Regions from separate parts of the Acinetobacter sp. LUNF3 genome, predicted to be linked through region 1. Evidence: predicted binding sites of a transcription regulator. Region 1 holds the regulator's gene; each other region holds the start of a gene.
The links. The regulator PhoB, encoded in region 1, activates phosphate uptake and scavenging genes when phosphate is short. The targets are predictions, from matches to a motif close to TGTCATNAANCTGTCATAA.

Region 1 (5,570 bases):
CAGTCACCATGCCCATGATCATCAATATCATTGCGATTATTGCGATTGAAGTGCCCTGTGCCTACTTATTTAGTGAATGGTGGGGACTGCAAGGGATTTGGTATGCTTATGCTCTGGCCTTTGTCAGCTTATGCATCATGCAAGGACTTTATTATCAATTTGTTTGGAAGAAAAAGACCATTGAAACGCTCATTTAAAGCTAAATAGATATTTGATAGAAGACGTTTTTGATCACAACACTCTTTAAAATTAAGCATAAAAAAACCCGCCAAGGCGGTTTTTTTACATCACGACATTAAGACTTTCTTTGGCTTAATTTGGTCGCAAAAGCCGTCACTTTTTGGTAGCCCGTTGGTAAGATGCGCTGAATCAAATCTAGCGTTTTAGCATCATTGCCAATCAATAAACGACGCTTGTCTTTTTGTACCGCCTCTAAAATTTGACGCGCTGCTTCTTCAGGTGGACAGCGTAATAATTTATCAAAGGTTTGCGCAGACTTCTCAGGGTTCATCCCGATGCTACGCAAGCTGTCATTCACTTTGGCAGCATTGGCAATATTGGTTCGAATCCCACCCGGATGCACGCACAATGCGCTCACGCCAGAGTTTTCCATATCTAACTCTTGGCGTAATGACTCGGTAAAGCCACGCACCGCAAACTTAGTGGCATTGTAAGCAGATTGAGTCGGTTGAGCGGTCAGACCAAATAGACTGGAAATATTGATGATATGTCCATCGCCTGTCTTTTTAATATAAGGCAAAAACTCTTTGGTGCCATAGACCACACCCCAGAAATTAATCCCCACGATCCATTCCAGCTCTTCATAGGATGCACCTTCTACGGTTGAACCCAAAGCAACGCCAGCATTATTAAAAATCATATTCACAGAACCATGATTTTGTACGGTTTCTTCAGCCCATGTTTGCATTGCTAAACGGTCTGAGACGTCTAATTTTTTCGTGGTGACACGTACATTGGTGCCTTGTAGCAGTTCAACTGTTTTCGCCAACCCTTGTTCATTGACATCACTCAATGACACATGACAGCCCGCCTTGACCAATAAAAGTGCCAATTGTTGGCCAATACCCGATCCTGCACCTGTAATTGCCGCAACTTTATTTTTAAAATTCTTCATGAGATTGTGGTTGTCCTTTATCTTTGTACATCGACTGTAGATGCTTTTTTTATAATTGACAATATCAATTGTCATAAATTTAATAGCCAAAAGTGTAAAGTCTATGAAAACCAGCTAGAGATTAAAGCCTACGCATAGGTAGAGTCGTGGTTTATTGCTAAACTATGCAAAACCTTGGCTTTCAAATAAGGCGATGAAATCTAATGACGGCATCTGAAGCAGTACAACAAAACAGCGATAACAATAAAACCAAAGAAAGACAATTCAAGGGCTTATCGCTTTCTGAGCGTAAACAGCTGCGTCGTGAAAAACTGATTGAAGCAGGAATTGAAGCCTACGGCACTCACGGCTTTTTTGCCGTGACGGTGAAAGATATTTGTAATGAAGCCAAACTTACTGAACGTTATTTTTATGAGTCGTTTAAAAAAAGTGAGCAACTGTTTCAAACCATTTTTTTAAAGCTGATCGATGAGTTACAGCACAATGTCATGCAAGCCATCATGCAAGCCTCATCTGATCCACATAAAATGATTGATGCTGGACTACGTGCTTTACTCACCACACTAAAAGACAATCCCCGCATGGCGCGTATTATTTATATCGATGCGATGTTGGTCCAAGAATTACATAACCAAGCCACTATTCATGAAACCATGACCCGTTTTGACCGGATGATTCAAGCCTTTGTGATGCTAATGATGCCGCAAATTAACCGCTCCGAACGAGAAATTTCGCTGGTCGCCACAGGCCTCAATGGCTATGTTACGCAAATTGCGATCCGTTGGGTGGTCAGTGGGTTTAAACAATCCTTTGAAGAAGTGTTAACCTCCAGCCGTATTGTGTTTATTTCACTCCTAGAAACCTTTTCAGACCCGAATACACGGTTAAAATTGGATGTCTAAGGCTTTTCAGTTGGATGCAATCGGCATTTCCGAATGCAATTTAGATTAAACTTCCATTAATTTTGAATCCTAATATGACGATTTTTTGTCACATTTTTTTGCAAATTTCATCAATCGTCTGTTTTTTGCAATGATACTGTCATAATTAATCTTTGTAATAAGCCTGTCATAAAATTAAAACGGCCTGCCGTTACCTACAATAGGATATTGCGTTGTGAAAGATGACTACATTTTAATCGTCGATGATGAACTTCCCATTCGAGAAATGATTCACACCTCGTTGGATATGGCAGGCTTTCAATGCTTACAAGCAGAAGATGCAAAACAAGCCCACCAAATGATTGTGGATCAGCGTCCTGCTTTGATCTTGCTCGACTGGATGATGCCCGGTGGTGTGAGTGGTGTAGACTTATGTCGCCGTCTCAAGCGCGATGAAAATCTCTCTGAAATTCCAGTGATTATGCTCACGGCACGTGGTGAAGAAGACCATAAAGTACAAGGTCTGGACGCTGGTGCAGATGACTACATGACCAAACCGTTTTCGACCCGTGAATTGGTTTCACGCATTAAAGCCGTTTTACGCCGCGCTAACGCACTCAGTGGTGAAAAATCAATTGATGCCAATGGCTTAATCTTAGACCCTGTCAGCCAACGGGTAAGCTTTGGCAATAATTTCCTCGACATGGGGCCAACTGAGTATCGTTTACTGGCCTTCTTCATGACTCATCCTGAACGTGCCTACACCCGTGCACAACTTCTTGACCAAGTCTGGGGCGGAAACGTGTATATTGAAGACCGTACCATCGACGTGCATATTCGCCGTTTACGTAAAGTGCTTGAGCCTTATGCTGCGGATCGCTTTGTGCAAACAGTTCGGGGTACAGGCTATCGATTCTCTACACGTGCGGATATCGCCCTAGGTTAATTTTGTTTTATGTATGAACCCTACCCGGTCCCTGAACTTGCGCGCGAGCATAAAAAAACGCGATACAGCAGTTTATGGGGCTTTGCCAAACAGGACTTACGTCTCCTTGCCTTTTTCTTGCTGATTGCAAGCTTGATTGGCTTTGGCGTCGGTTATTTTTGGACGTGTATCTCCTTTGCTTTTGCCGTTTTTTTCATTCTGCAAATGCGCTCTTTGTATTTGGTCAATGACTGGATTTCCAATCGTCCCTACGAAGTTCCACCCAACCTTGGGGGCATTTGGGGAGCATTATTGTTCAATGTCTATCGGGCACAGCGCCAAGAACGGATTGTACAAGCGGAAATGGTCGGGTTGATTGATCGGGCGCAGTCATCATTGGTCGCTTTGCAAGAAGCCGTGGTGCTGATCGATGACATGCAACAAATTGAATGGTGGAACCCTGCCGCAGAACGGTTATTAGGCATCGAACAAAATGACCGTGGCCGTAATATTTTGACTTTATTACGCCAACCGAGTTTTGTGGATTATTACAATAATATTGATGCGGCACCAGATGGCTTAAAAATGAAGTCATCCAGTTTTGATGAACATTATGTTCAAGTCAAAATGACCCGATTTGGTGGAGAAAGTCGCTTACTGGTCGCCTATGACGTGACCCGTATGCATAATCTCGAACAAATGCGTAAAGACTTTGTTGATAATATTTCACATGAACTACGTACACCACTGACGGTACTCAGTGGTTATATTGAAACCTTTACAGACCAAGAAGACCTCAACCCACGTTGGAAGCGGGCCTTTGACCAAATGCAAGCACAGGCCAAACGCATGAATGCCTTGGTGAATGATTTGCTCTTACTGTCACGCCTAGAAAATGACAAGCAAATTGCTAAAAATCAAATCATTGACATGCCTAGCTTAATGAACCAACTTTATGACGATGCACATGCCTATAATATTGATTATGGGCATACGCTCAATCTCGACATTGACAGTCACTGCGACTTAATCGGTTCAGATATGGAATTAGCCAGTGCTTTTAGTAACCTGATTACCAATGCCATCAAATACACGCCGAAAGGCGGAACGGTGACCATGGGTTGGCATGACAATGGTGAACAGGCTTATTTTACCGTGGAAGATACTGGTATCGGTATTGATCCTAAGCACTTGCCCCGTTTAACCGAACGCTTCTACCGTGTTGACAGCGCGCGCAGTCGACAAACGGGTGGCACAGGCTTAGGGTTAGCAATTGTGAAACATGTGTTAATGCAACACCAAGCTCATTTAGAAATTGAATCCAAAGAAAATCAAGGCTCTATTTTTAAAGTGATTTTCCCCAAAGAACGCACCTATAATCCTGAATAAGCCTCTTTCTTCAAAAGCATGAAAAAAGCACCGATATCGGTGCTTTTTTTGTCTCTCACCGTCCGTTTAACAAGGACGGTGACCTAGAGCTGACACGATTAAACTGTATGTCCCATCGCTTCACCCATCACCACAGTCGAGTTGGCTTTAAAGGCTGCATCCCACGTCATTTTGTCTTTTTCAAACAGTACCACAGCGGTTGAGCCTAGGTAGAAACGACCGAGTTCAGCACCTTTGTCCAAGAACAAGTCATGCTGATTTAGCTCTAAACGGCCAGTAGGCTTCACTTTTCCTGTCGCAACAGTTTCAATCCCCGCCACAATCATGGCGCCAACGAGAACCACGGCCATACGGCCGATTTCCGTATCAAATAAACAAACCATACGTTCATTGCGGGCAAACAGGCCTGGAATGTTTTCAGCAGTGGTTTGATTGACCGAGAACAATTCACCCGGCACATATAAGGTTTCCGTCAATGTGCCTGCAAATGGCATATGCACACGGTGATAATCTTTAGGCGATAAATACACCGTTGCAAACTGACCATTTTTAAACGGTTCAGCCAACTGCGGATCTGCAATTAAATTATCAACGGTGAATTTTTGCCCTTTGGCTTGGAAAATATCCCCTTCCACAATGGGACCCAACTGTGAAATCGCACCGTCCGCAGGCGATACAATACTGGTCGCATCGGTATCAATATCACGCACACCCTCTTTTAATGCACGGGTAAAGAATTCATTAAAGGACTTGAATTTCAGTGCATTACTCTGCTCAGCAATCGACATATCAATGCCGTACTGCGCTTTAAACGCAGTGATGACCGCATTTTTCACAATCGGATTTTCGCTGGCTGCGACTCTGCCCACGACACGTGATAACTGATGTTGGGGTACAACACGTTGAGCTTGAATGAAAATTTGTTTTTTTAAGCGTGATGTGAGGCTCAAGACGGCATCTCTCCGGTAATGATAGGACTGTCGAGGCGGTTGCCCCATTCACTCCACGCACCGTCATACGCCTGAATATTCCAACCCAATAAACGACCTAAAATATAAGCCAGTCCTGAACGGTGATGTGACTGACAGTACACCACCACAGGTTCATTTAAGTTAAAACCCAATTGTTCTAAGCGTTGCTGCGTGCGTTCTAAAGGGTGCAATCTTAAATGATTTTCACGGTTAAGGGCAGTACTCCATTCAAAATGTAGTGCATTTGGAATGTGACCGCCGCGTCGCGC
Region 2 (5,570 bases), 950 kb from region 1:
ATCTTTTTTTCAGCTGGCTGTGGGAGGCTTTGACAGCCTGCCACAGCCACGATGGTTGCTAAGATACTTAAACGTTTAAACCACATCAAAATTTAAATCCGTCCTATTTATTCAGGTTGATAGCTACCACTCGAAATGACTTGCGTCTCATCTTCTAAGTTTCGCTGCATGTTCGATTCACTTTCACGAATATAGTTGTCTATGCTGTCGCCTTGTTCAGGTGTAGCTTGGTAACCATCTGTTTCAGGATTGTAAGTGGGTTCAACTTGATAATGCGGTAAGCCACATGTGGTTGCTTTGCGTGGTACGGTGTTTCGCAACAGGGGAATATACATTGCACCCTCACAACCTTGAGCGGCAAGATAACCCGTGCCACGATCAATCCAATGCCATTGCACATCATCCGGTTGGCGTAAGTTGACTGGTTTTTGACGCAGCTGGCTCATTACACTTGTCCACACTGGCAACGCACCTGAAGAACCTGTTAAGCCAGTTTGTTTATTGTCATCTAAACCTAGCCAAACCACAGAAACATAATTGCCCGAGTAACCTGCAAACCATGAGTCACGGGTGTCATTGGTGGTTCCAGATTTGCCTGCAAGCTGAAGTGAGTTTGGTAGAGTGTTATAAGCTGAACGACCTGTACCTGAGGTCATCACTTGTTGTAGACCATAGTTCAGGACATAGGCAGAAGCAGGGTCAATGGTTTGTTGGACATTTAAACCATAACGGGTCAGCAAGCGACCATTTTGATCGACAACAGTACGAATGGATTTAGTCGGATACTTAAAACCGCCTGTGGCAAAGTTGCCATAAATGCTGAGCATTTCCATCGGAGACATGTCCACCGCACCCAAGAAAATGGATGGATAGGTTGGAATATTACTGGTCACACCAAAACGTTTTAGGTGGTTACTAAACGTCGATAAACCAAACTCTTGACCAAGGCGAACTGCTGACAAGTTATATGAATTAGACAGTGCCTGTACCATCGGCACAACGCCATGTTCGCCACCGCTATAGTTCTTGGGTGTCCATGCTTTACCATTGGATTGAATACTAATACTGCTATCTTCAATTGGGCTGGCCCAGTTGTAACGTCCCGATTGAATCGCACTGAGGTAAATCACAGGTTTAAGTAGTGAACCGACTTGACGTTTGGCATCGAGTGCACGGTTAAAACCCGTAAAGTCTTGGGTTGAACCAACCGCTGCAACCAATTCACCATTTTCAGGATGCGCAACCAATACCGCACCTTGCAGCTCTTTCAGACGGCTTGAGCCACGGCTTAAGCGACTAACAGTCGATTTAAACGCATCTTGAATTTTGGTTTGGGCAATTGGATCGAGCGTTGTAAAGATGCGTAGACCTTGGTTGGTCAAATCACCTTCTTGGTATTCGGTACGTAACTGACGGCGTACAATGTCTAAGAAATCTGGGAAACGTGAAGGGCCGAGAGTTGGTTTGGCAATCACATTTAAAGGGCGAGCTGTTTCAGTTTCATATTGTTCTTGGGTCAGATAGCCCATGACCAACATATTGTTTAAAACAATATTACGGCGCTTTTTCGCAGCTTCTGGGTTACGCCAAGGGTTATATAAGGTTGGACCTTGTACTAGACCCACCAAATAAGCTTGTTGCGCAATATTTAGCTCACGCAAAGGCATGCCGAAGTAAAACTGCGAAGCTAAACCATAGCCATTAATAGAATAGTTGCCATTTTGACCGAGGTTCACTTCATTGAGATAGGCTTCTAAAATTTCATCTTTGTCATAGTGAAACTCGACCAATAAAGCCATAAATGCTTCATTGACTTTACGCTTAATGGTTTTTTCAGGGGTGAGATAGAAGTTTTTCACCAACTGTTGGGTCAGTGTTGAACCACCTTGACGTTTTCCACCCGTGACATTACTCACAATCGCACGTGCCGTACCACGAATTGAAACGCCGTGGTGACTATAGAAATTACGATCTTCTGTTGCAATTAAAGCTTCAATTAAGGGCTTAGGGACTTTGTCGAGTTTAATTAGGACACGGTCTTCATTATGCTGCGGATAAATCCCGCCAATCAGCATCGGCTCTAAACGTGCAATCCCTGTAGATGAGGGTTTAGTTGCACTGACTTCAGCCACTTGCTCATTAGCAAAGGTAACTTTAAGCACTTGTTCAGGCTCTACACTATCACCGAAGTCAAAGCCACGAGTGTGTACATATAGCTCATTGCCAGAACTGACAAAGTTCCCTGATTTGGTATAGTTTTCCGAGGACTTATAGCCCAAAAGTTTTAACTCTTGAGTGAAGTCAGCCTGATTGACAGGGGCATTGGTATACACTTCGAGTGGGCGTGCGAATACCTTCGCAGGAATGTCCCAGCGCTTGCCTTCAAACTTGTCACGTACAACGGAGTCGAGTCTTATTAAATAAATACTAAACACCAAGAATGCTGCAATGACTAAGATGCAGAAGATCAGTGCAATTAAACCTATGCCACGTTCTGACTTCATAAATACGAATAAGATCCTGAGAAATTGTGCTAATCATGCGAAGCTTTTCGCTAATTTGCAATAATTAAACTGTGAACAAACTGAAATATAGAGACAATTCCGTGTGTAGCAGCAGTCACTTTAGTTTTTGAATCAATTTAAATAAATAATGTTATGATAGGCGGGAATCGTAGCGGAGCGATGTTGCAGGTGCAAATTTCACATAAAACATTTCGAAACATAGGCTTAATTGGACGTCCAGATAAGTCTTCAGTTGTCGAAACCTTATGTCTTATTCATGATCATCTACTCAGCTTAGGGTTACATCCCGTTTTTGATGCGCAAACCGCTGAACTGGTTCCTTATAAAAATACACAAACGGTGAGTCGTGCACTTCTGGGTGAAGTGGTCGATTTGGTGATTGTGGTGGGCGGGGATGGCTCACTTCTGCATGCTGCACGTGCCTTGGTCAAATTCAATACTCCTGTAATGGGTGTAAACCGAGGGCGTTTGGGTTTTTTAACCGATATTAAGCCGACTGAAGTGATTTTTAAGCTCGATCAAGTTTTAAAAGGTGAGTTTCAGTTAGATCGTCGTTTCTTATTGGAAATGGAAATTCGCTCAAAGGGCGAGACGATTTATGATGCGATTGCGCTAAACGATGTGGTACTACACTCGGGCAAGTCGGTGCATATGATTGACTTCGAACTGAATATCGATGGTCAATATGTCTACCGTCAACACAGTGATGGTTTGATTGTATCGACGCCTACGGGTTCAACAGCCTATTCGTTGTCAGGTGGTGGCCCAATCGTGCATCCGGGGATGGATGCGATTGCTTTGGTACCGATGCATCCGCATACCTTGTCTTCACGCCCGATTGTGGTGGGTGGACACAGTGAAATTAAGCTTCTGATTCGTGAAAACCGTGTCTTGCCGATGGTCAGTGCCGATGGTCAACACAGTGTTTCGCTCAATGTGGGAGACAGCTTACATATTCGTAAGCACCCCTTTAAACTGAATTTATTACATCCACCGGGTTATGATTTTTATATGTCATGCCGAACTAAACTTGGGTGGAACCAAGATTTTGACTCTTTTCAACAGGATTAAATCATGAATATTGAACAGATGCTTTCTATTTTAGATGCTGATATTGTTGAGCGTTTAAAAACAGCTGTAGAAATTGGTAAATGGCCAAATGGCGTTGCGTTGACTGCTGAACAACGTCAAACTTGTATGCAAGCCGTTATTGCTTGGGAGCATCAGAATACTCCTGAAAAAGAACGTACTGGCTATATCGATAAAGGGCACAAAGAGGAAGGTGAGGAGTGTGATTCTCATGTTCCTGAACCAGAATTTAAACCTATTCGCTTTATTTAATTGATTAAAAAGACGTTGAATCGCTTAGCAAGAGATGCTTGGTGATTCAACAACTCAATTTAAAAGAATAACCTTCAAACTTTTTCAATCCTTATGCTTATAAAATAATAAAGCTCACTCGACTCAGTTTATTCTTCATTACTGCAATTTCGATCAATGTATAGCTGAATACTTAATTTATTATCACACCTAAAACCATAGGAAATGAGGTTTTACAGATGTTTCCATGTGCTAGTGTTTTTAGAATTTAGCTATATTTGCTGAGACAGCAACTGATGCAAGAAAAATTGAATGTTTATTAGATGTTTCTGTGTTACCGAGTCAAAATTTTCAAAATGCCGTCACACAATACACATCAATGAAAAATGATGGTTATCCGATGTTATTGATTGGGATAAACATCTATAACGCCCATGCAGGCTAAGTATCAAAAAAGATAAAAAGTCATCAACTCTATTGTTCAAACCTCATTGGACAATAAAAAATGTTTATTTATCTGGTACTTATTAATCCCAAAAAATTGAGGTCCATATTGATGATCAGTTGATACTCAGAAATATTCATTCTTCAGGAAAGCATTATCCTTACTGGGCCGACTTTTACTGGATCGAAAAGCGTGACGAATAACGTTCACGCTTTTGTTTGTCCTTTATGCTTAGAAACGAGTGTGCCAAAGCTGCTTGGCCTGTTGCATGGCATCGTTATATGTATCGCAGACCCCCATGGTATATAGTGCAATGCCAATAGTTTCAGTCACTGCCATTTCACCATACTCATGCTGTTTTTCACCCAGCCAAACTGCTTTGAACTCAGCCAAATCTAACTCTTCTTCAATTGGGCTTCGGTTGTCGGTCAGTTTGGGTAGCTCATGTTCGTAGAGTTCACCATTTTTAATGCCGCAGATCAGTGTTTTGGCATCTGGGTTACGTTCAAATTCACCGCCTTCACCTTTAATGACTGCACTATTTTGATAGCCCAGTTTAAATGCCGCTTGCTGATGCGAACTACGATAAGCAGGGTGGAAAATAGCTTGCAGGGTTGCTTTGGCATTAAAAGGATTGATCAGGCGCGCAAGGGTATGAATGGGTGAGCGAAGGCCCATAACATTTCGTAGGGAAATTAAGTCACTTAAAATTGGGGAGATGGCGTGCAGCGGTAAATATGCAAAATTACGCGACGATAATTCCTGTTCCACATCTGCTTGAGTTTGGCAAATATTAAAATCGAGATATTCCAATACCTGTTCAGTATAAATACGGTTAATGGTATGACCTGATGCACCGTGCATCACGATCTTATAACCTGCTTTAGCTAAAGTCAGTACCGCTAAGAGAAACCATGGATAGTGTTTACGCTTGCCTGCATAAGAAGACCAGTCTAAATCGACCTCTAAAGGCGTAAACGGCAGTTGATCTCGTGTGGCTTGAACAAAGCCTGCCAGTTCATCTACAGACTCTTCCTTAACTCGTAGTAGCATCAGAAATGCACCGAGCTGTACATCTAACACTTGATTTTTCAAGATCATATCAAAAGCTTGGTAAGCTTCTTCATAACTGAGTGAGCGCGCACCATTTTTCCCTTTGCCAATAATGCGAACAAACTGGGCAAAAGGGTGCTCAGCATCTTTATAAATATTTCTTTTGTTGTTCATGGAAAAACCAAAGTAAGTGAAGGCTGTGTTGTGCTATTTTAGTGGAACAATCA
Region 3 (5,570 bases), 1.2 Mb from region 1:
TCAGAAGGTCAACGTGTCAGCATCAATATTGCACCATCAACCACCACGCATTCTGTCACCAAAAACCCACTACTCAAAGCCGCATTTAATGGGGCGAGTTTGTTTGATGTAGAAGCCTTTAAGCCAGCAACCACCAATGCCATTATGGCGGCCTTATGGATCCATGATCTCCGTAATCCTGAGTCTGTAGCTAACCCAGAGGTCAATCTTGAACATCCTCTAGAGCTGATGATGCATGGTGCAAACCACGGTGGCTTATGGCGTGTAGCTTATTTAGCACGTACTGCACTGCCCTTTGCAGCACTTTATGGCTTTGCCGCAGATAAACTACCTTTAGACAAAGTCTGGGCAAAGTTCAAAAAGTAAAATATGAACAGCATCGTTCATAAAATACAGAGCTAAAAAAACGCTACATAAGGTAGCGTTTTTTATCATTGGTTTTTACACATCTGATTAAACGAACTGTAGAAACAACCAGAACAAACCACCAGATAAACAGATCGTTGCTGGCAAGGTAAAGATCCAAGCCGAAAGAATGGTTCTTACTGTTGCAAAGTTCAGACCAGACTTGTTTGCCACCATGGTCCCTGCTACCGCAGAGTTCAAGACGTGTGTGGTCGATACGGGCATACCAAAGCCATCAGCGGCTGCAATCGTGGTCATCGCCACCAATTCTGCTGACATGCCTTGGCCATAGGTCATATGGTTTTTACCAATACGCTCACCTACAGTCACGACAATACGCTTCCAACCGACCATCGTACCTAGACCTAAAGCCAATGCTACAGCCACTTTCACCCATGTTGGGATGTACTGTAAGAATGAATCAAGGTTACTACGATATTCTTTTACTGTCTTTTTGCCCGCTTCCGACATCGCTGGCAATTGATCCGCTTTATCCAAACGTTTGAATGCTGTCGTGCTTAAGTACATGTCATTACGTAGTGCAGAAACTTCAGCTTCAGGAATATCTTTAAGATCTCCATAATGGCCAACACGCTCACCCAAATGATCTGTCAAACTTGCTAAAGCAGGTACGACTTCTGGGGTCATTTCTTTCGTTTGAATATATTGCGTGATCACCGTACGGGCTTTTTCATCTGCAATATCGTTATGATTCGAATAAATCACAGCCGCAGTTTGACCTGAAAGTTGAGCAAATGACTGAATATGCTGTGAATCTAAATTCTTATTTAAAGAATAAGCCAAAGGCACGATACCAATCAAAATCAGCATGATTAGACCCATACCTTTTTGACCATCATTTGAACCGTGAGCAAAACTTACACCTGTGCAAGTAAAAATCAAAATGGCACGAATCAGTGGAGGTGGTGGTTTGTTGCCTTCAGGTGGTTGGAACAGTTCCAGTTGTTTCTTAAAGATTTTTTTCACCAATAAGAATAACACTGCTGCAAAAGCAAAACCGATCATGGGTGAAAACAGTAAAGCTTTACCGACTTTAATCACCTGATCCATATCAACACCTGAAGCACCACTGCCTGAATGCATCAAGTAGTTCATGATGCCCACACCCAAGATCGAACCGATCAAAGTGTGTGAACTCGATGCTGGAATACCCAAGAACCATGTACCCAAATTCCACAAAATCGCAGCAATCAACATGGCAAACACCATGGCAAAACCTGCGCCTGAGCTGACATTCATAATCAACTCAACGGGCAGCAACGCAATAATACCGTAAGCCACTGCACCACTTGCGACCATAACCCCAAGAAAGTTACAGAAACCTGCCCACATCACCGCAACAGGCGCAGACAGTGCATTGGTATAAATGACCGTTGCAACCGCATTGGCAGTATCGTGAAAGCCATTTACAAACTCAAAACCCAAAGCAATGAACAATGCCGTTGCTAAAAGGATTAAAGAGTAAAGATTCAGTGCAGGAACATGCGATAAGTCAGCAGAAAGCTGAAAGCCAATATAAATTAGCGTTGAAATAATGACCGTTAAAAACACCGGCATAAAAAATTTCGGTGTAGGTACGTGCACATTCGTCGACTTGACCTGTGTCACGTGCACCTGATCTTGGACGGGAGGAATATTAGAATTCATGCAGACGGCTAAAGAGGATATCAATATCCCCTATTGTTCAATTTAATTGTGACAATTATATGACAAATGCGTGTCACATGAAGCCAATTTTTTCATAATTGGCTTATTTTAGATCAGCAGTAAATCACCTATAGGCCTTGAACGCACTGTGCCGGCTCAAAATTTAATTTTTCGGTGCGGATTACGCTGAATTATTTTCTTACATTTGGCTGTGCTGTCTGTAACAATCTGCTCTAATCAATATTTTTTCATCTCTATTTATTCTGATCTATTAACATAGCGGGTCTATATTTCACTTTCGTGAAAACTAAAGCTAAATCAGCCTTTTTTATTTGCCATATAGCCAATACCACTTGAATTAGGCATCAATCAACCTGCTTTTCTGCTAAAATATTGCACGTTTTGAAAACCTGTTTGTGAGTTTTGAATGTCTACACTTGCCACCTTAAAAGCACTTCTTGCCGAGCGCATCCTTATTATCGATGGTGCGATGGGTACCATGATTCAGCGTCACAAGCTCGAAGAAGAAGATTATCGTGGCGAACGCTTTGTAGATTGGGCTTCTGACCTCAAAGGTAACAATGACCTATTGGTACTGACTCAGCCGCAAATTATTCAAGGCATCCATGAAGCCTACCTTGATGCAGGTGCAGACATTATTGAAACCAACAGCTTTAACGGCACACGTGTTTCAATGTCAGACTATCACATGGAAGACCTTGTTCCCGAGATTAACCGTGAAGCAGCTCGTCTAGCACGTGCGGCATGTGACAAATATTCAACCCCAGAGAAACCGCGTTTTGTTGCAGGCGTACTTGGCCCTACCTCACGTACCTGTTCGATTTCACCGAATGTTAACGACCCTGCATTCCGTAATATTACATTTGATGAATTAAAAGAAAATTATATTGAAGCTGCCCACGCCTTGATTGAAGGTGGTGCAGACATTCTTTTGATCGAAACTGTGTTTGATACCTTGAACTGTAAAGCCGCGATCTTTGCAGTCAAAGAAGTATTCAAACAAATCGGTCATGAACTGCCGTTGATGATTTCAGGCACCATTACCGATGCTTCAGGTCGTACCTTAACAGGCCAAACTGCTGAAGCGTTCTGGAACTCAGTACGTCATGGTGATTTACTCTCAATCGGTTTTAACTGTGCCTTGGGTGCAGACGCGATGCGCCCACATGTAAAAACCATTGCTGATGTCGCTGATACTTTTGTCTCTGCACATCCAAACGCTGGTTTGCCGAATGCCTTCGGTGAGTATGATGAAACTCCAGAGCAAACCGCAGCCTTCATTAAAGAATTTGCAGAAAGTGGTTTGATCAATATTACCGGTGGTTGCTGTGGTACAACGCCTGATCATATCCGTGCAATTTACAATGCAGTGAAAGACATTCAGCCACGTCAGGTGCCAGAAACCAAACCTGCCTGCCGTTTAAGTGGTTTAGAACCGTTTAACATTTATGATGATTCGCTATTCGTGAACGTCGGTGAACGTACCAACGTCACAGGCTCAAAAAAATTCCTACGTCTCATCCGTGAAGAAAAGTTTGCTGAAGCTTTAGAAGTTGCACAACAACAAGTTGAAGCTGGTGCACAAATCATCGACATTAACATGGATGAAGGGATGCTCGATTCGCAAAATGCGATGGTGCATTTCCTGAATCTGGTTGCATCTGAGCCTGATATTTCTCGTGTGCCAATCATGATTGACTCATCAAAATGGGAAATCATTGAAGCTGGTTTGAAATGCGTACAAGGTAAGCCAGTCGTCAACTCGATTTCCTTAAAAGAAGGTTATGACGAGTTTGTCGAAAAAGCGCGTTTATGCCGTCAGTACGGTGCTGCGATCATTGTCATGGCCTTTGATGAAACAGGTCAGGCTGATACTGCTGCACGCAAACGTGAAATCTGTAAACGTTCTTATGATGTTTTGGTCAATGATGTTGGCTTCCCTGCTGAAGATATTATTTTTGACCCGAACGTGTTTGCGGTTGCTACAGGTATCGAAGAACACAATAACTACGGCGTAGACTTTATTGAAGCCACAGGTTGGATTAAACAGAACTTACCACATGCCATGATTTCAGGCGGTGTCTCTAACGTTTCGTTCTCTTTCCGTGGTAATGAGCCTGTGCGTGAAGCGATTCACTCGGTATTCCTTTATCATGCCATCAAACAAGGCATGACCATGGGCATCGTGAACGCTGGTCAAATGGCAATTTATGATGATATTCCAAAAGAACTAAAAGATGCGGTTGAAGACGTTATTCTGAATCAAAACCAAGGTGAATCAGGTCAAAACGCTACAGAAAAACTGCTTGAAGTCGCGGAAAAGTTCCGTGGTCATAGTGGCGCGCAACGCGAAGCCGAAAACCTTGAATGGCGCAATGAGTCTGTAGAAAAACGTCTTGAATATGCCTTAGTTAAAGGTATCACTACGTATATTGATGAAGATACTGAAGAAGCGCGTTTAAAAGCCAACCGTCCACTCGATGTGATTGAAGGCGCATTGATGGATGGTATGAACGTGGTCGGTGATTTATTCGGTTCGGGTAAAATGTTTCTACCACAAGTGGTGAAATCTGCGCGTGTAATGAAACAAGCCGTGGCATGGCTGAACCCGTACATTGAAGCTGAAAAAGGCAATGCACAATCCAAAGGTCGTGTGTTAATGGCAACGGTAAAAGGCGATGTACATGATATTGGTAAGAATATCGTGGGCGTGGTCTTGGGTTGTAATGGTTACGACATTGTTGACCTTGGTGTGATGGTGCCTGCCGAGAAGATCCTACAAACCGCGATTGATGAGAAATGTGACATCATTGGTTTATCGGGTTTGATTACCCCATCTTTAGATGAAATGGTATTTGTTGCCAAAGAAATGCAACGCAAAGGCTTCAACATTCCATTGTTGATTGGTGGTGCGACCACTTCTAAAGCGCATACTGCAGTTAAAATTGATCCGCAATATTCAAATGATGCCGTGATTTATGTGGCTGATGCTTCACGTGCTGTCGGTGTGGCAACCACCCTGCTGTCTAAAGAAATGCGTGGCAACTTTATTGCCGAGCATCGTGCTGAATATGCCAAAATCCGTGAGCGTTTAGCCAACAAGCAACCGAAAGCAGCGAAGCTAGGCTATGCGGAATCTGTTGAAAATGGCTTTAAGATTGATGACAACTATGTGCCACCAAAGCCAAATGCTTTGGGTACGCAAGTCATCACCAACTATCCTTTGGCAACGCTGGTTGAATATTTTGACTGGACACCGTTCTTTATCTCTTGGAGCTTGGCGGGTAAATTCCCGAAAATCTTAGAAGATGAAGTGGTGGGGGAAGCAGCGACTGATTTGTACAATCAAGCGCAAATCATGTTGAAAGACATTATCGAGAGTAATCGTTTCGATGCGCGTGCAGTGTTTGGTTTATACCCTGCACAACGTACAGGTGCAGATAGCGTGAGTGTGTTTGATGAAGCAGGTCAAACCG

Region 2: a site for PhoB is predicted at 2,575-2,593, ahead of MN200_RS10950 (NAD(+) kinase). Genes of this name have one in related genera too.
Region 3: a site for PhoB is predicted at 2,120-2,138, ahead of MN200_RS05175 (inorganic phosphate transporter). Genes of this name have one in related genera too.

Annotation. Positions count from the first base shown of each region.
Region 1 covers NZ_CP093968.1:3,201,862-3,207,431, forward strand. The annotation lists gene MN200_RS15645 (MATE family efflux transporter) at 1-197, shown strand, start outside; gene MN200_RS15650 (SDR family NAD(P)-dependent oxidoreductase) at 296-1,135, opposite strand; gene MN200_RS15655 (TetR family transcriptional regulator) at 1,339-2,037, shown strand; gene phoB (phosphate regulon transcriptional regulator PhoB) at 2,252-2,962, shown strand; gene phoR (phosphate regulon sensor histidine kinase PhoR) at 2,972-4,330, shown strand; gene asd (archaetidylserine decarboxylase) at 4,429-5,280, opposite strand; gene MN200_RS15675 (sulfurtransferase) at 5,277-5,570, opposite strand, start outside.
Region 2 covers NZ_CP093968.1:2,248,373-2,253,942, reverse strand. The annotation lists gene MN200_RS10960 (tetratricopeptide repeat protein) at 1-86, opposite strand, end outside; gene mrcB (penicillin-binding protein 1B) at 108-2,504, opposite strand; gene MN200_RS10950 (NAD(+) kinase) at 2,658-3,596, shown strand; gene MN200_RS10945 (DUF1315 family protein) at 3,600-3,866, shown strand; partial or broken gene MN200_RS16685 (hypothetical protein) at 4,071-4,493, shown strand; gene MN200_RS10940 (glycosyl transferase family protein) at 4,522-5,517, opposite strand.
Region 3 covers NZ_CP093968.1:1,060,140-1,065,709, reverse strand. The annotation lists gene MN200_RS05180 (hypothetical protein) at 1-366, shown strand, start outside; gene MN200_RS05175 (inorganic phosphate transporter) at 454-2,073, opposite strand; gene metH (methionine synthase) at 2,501-5,570, shown strand, end outside.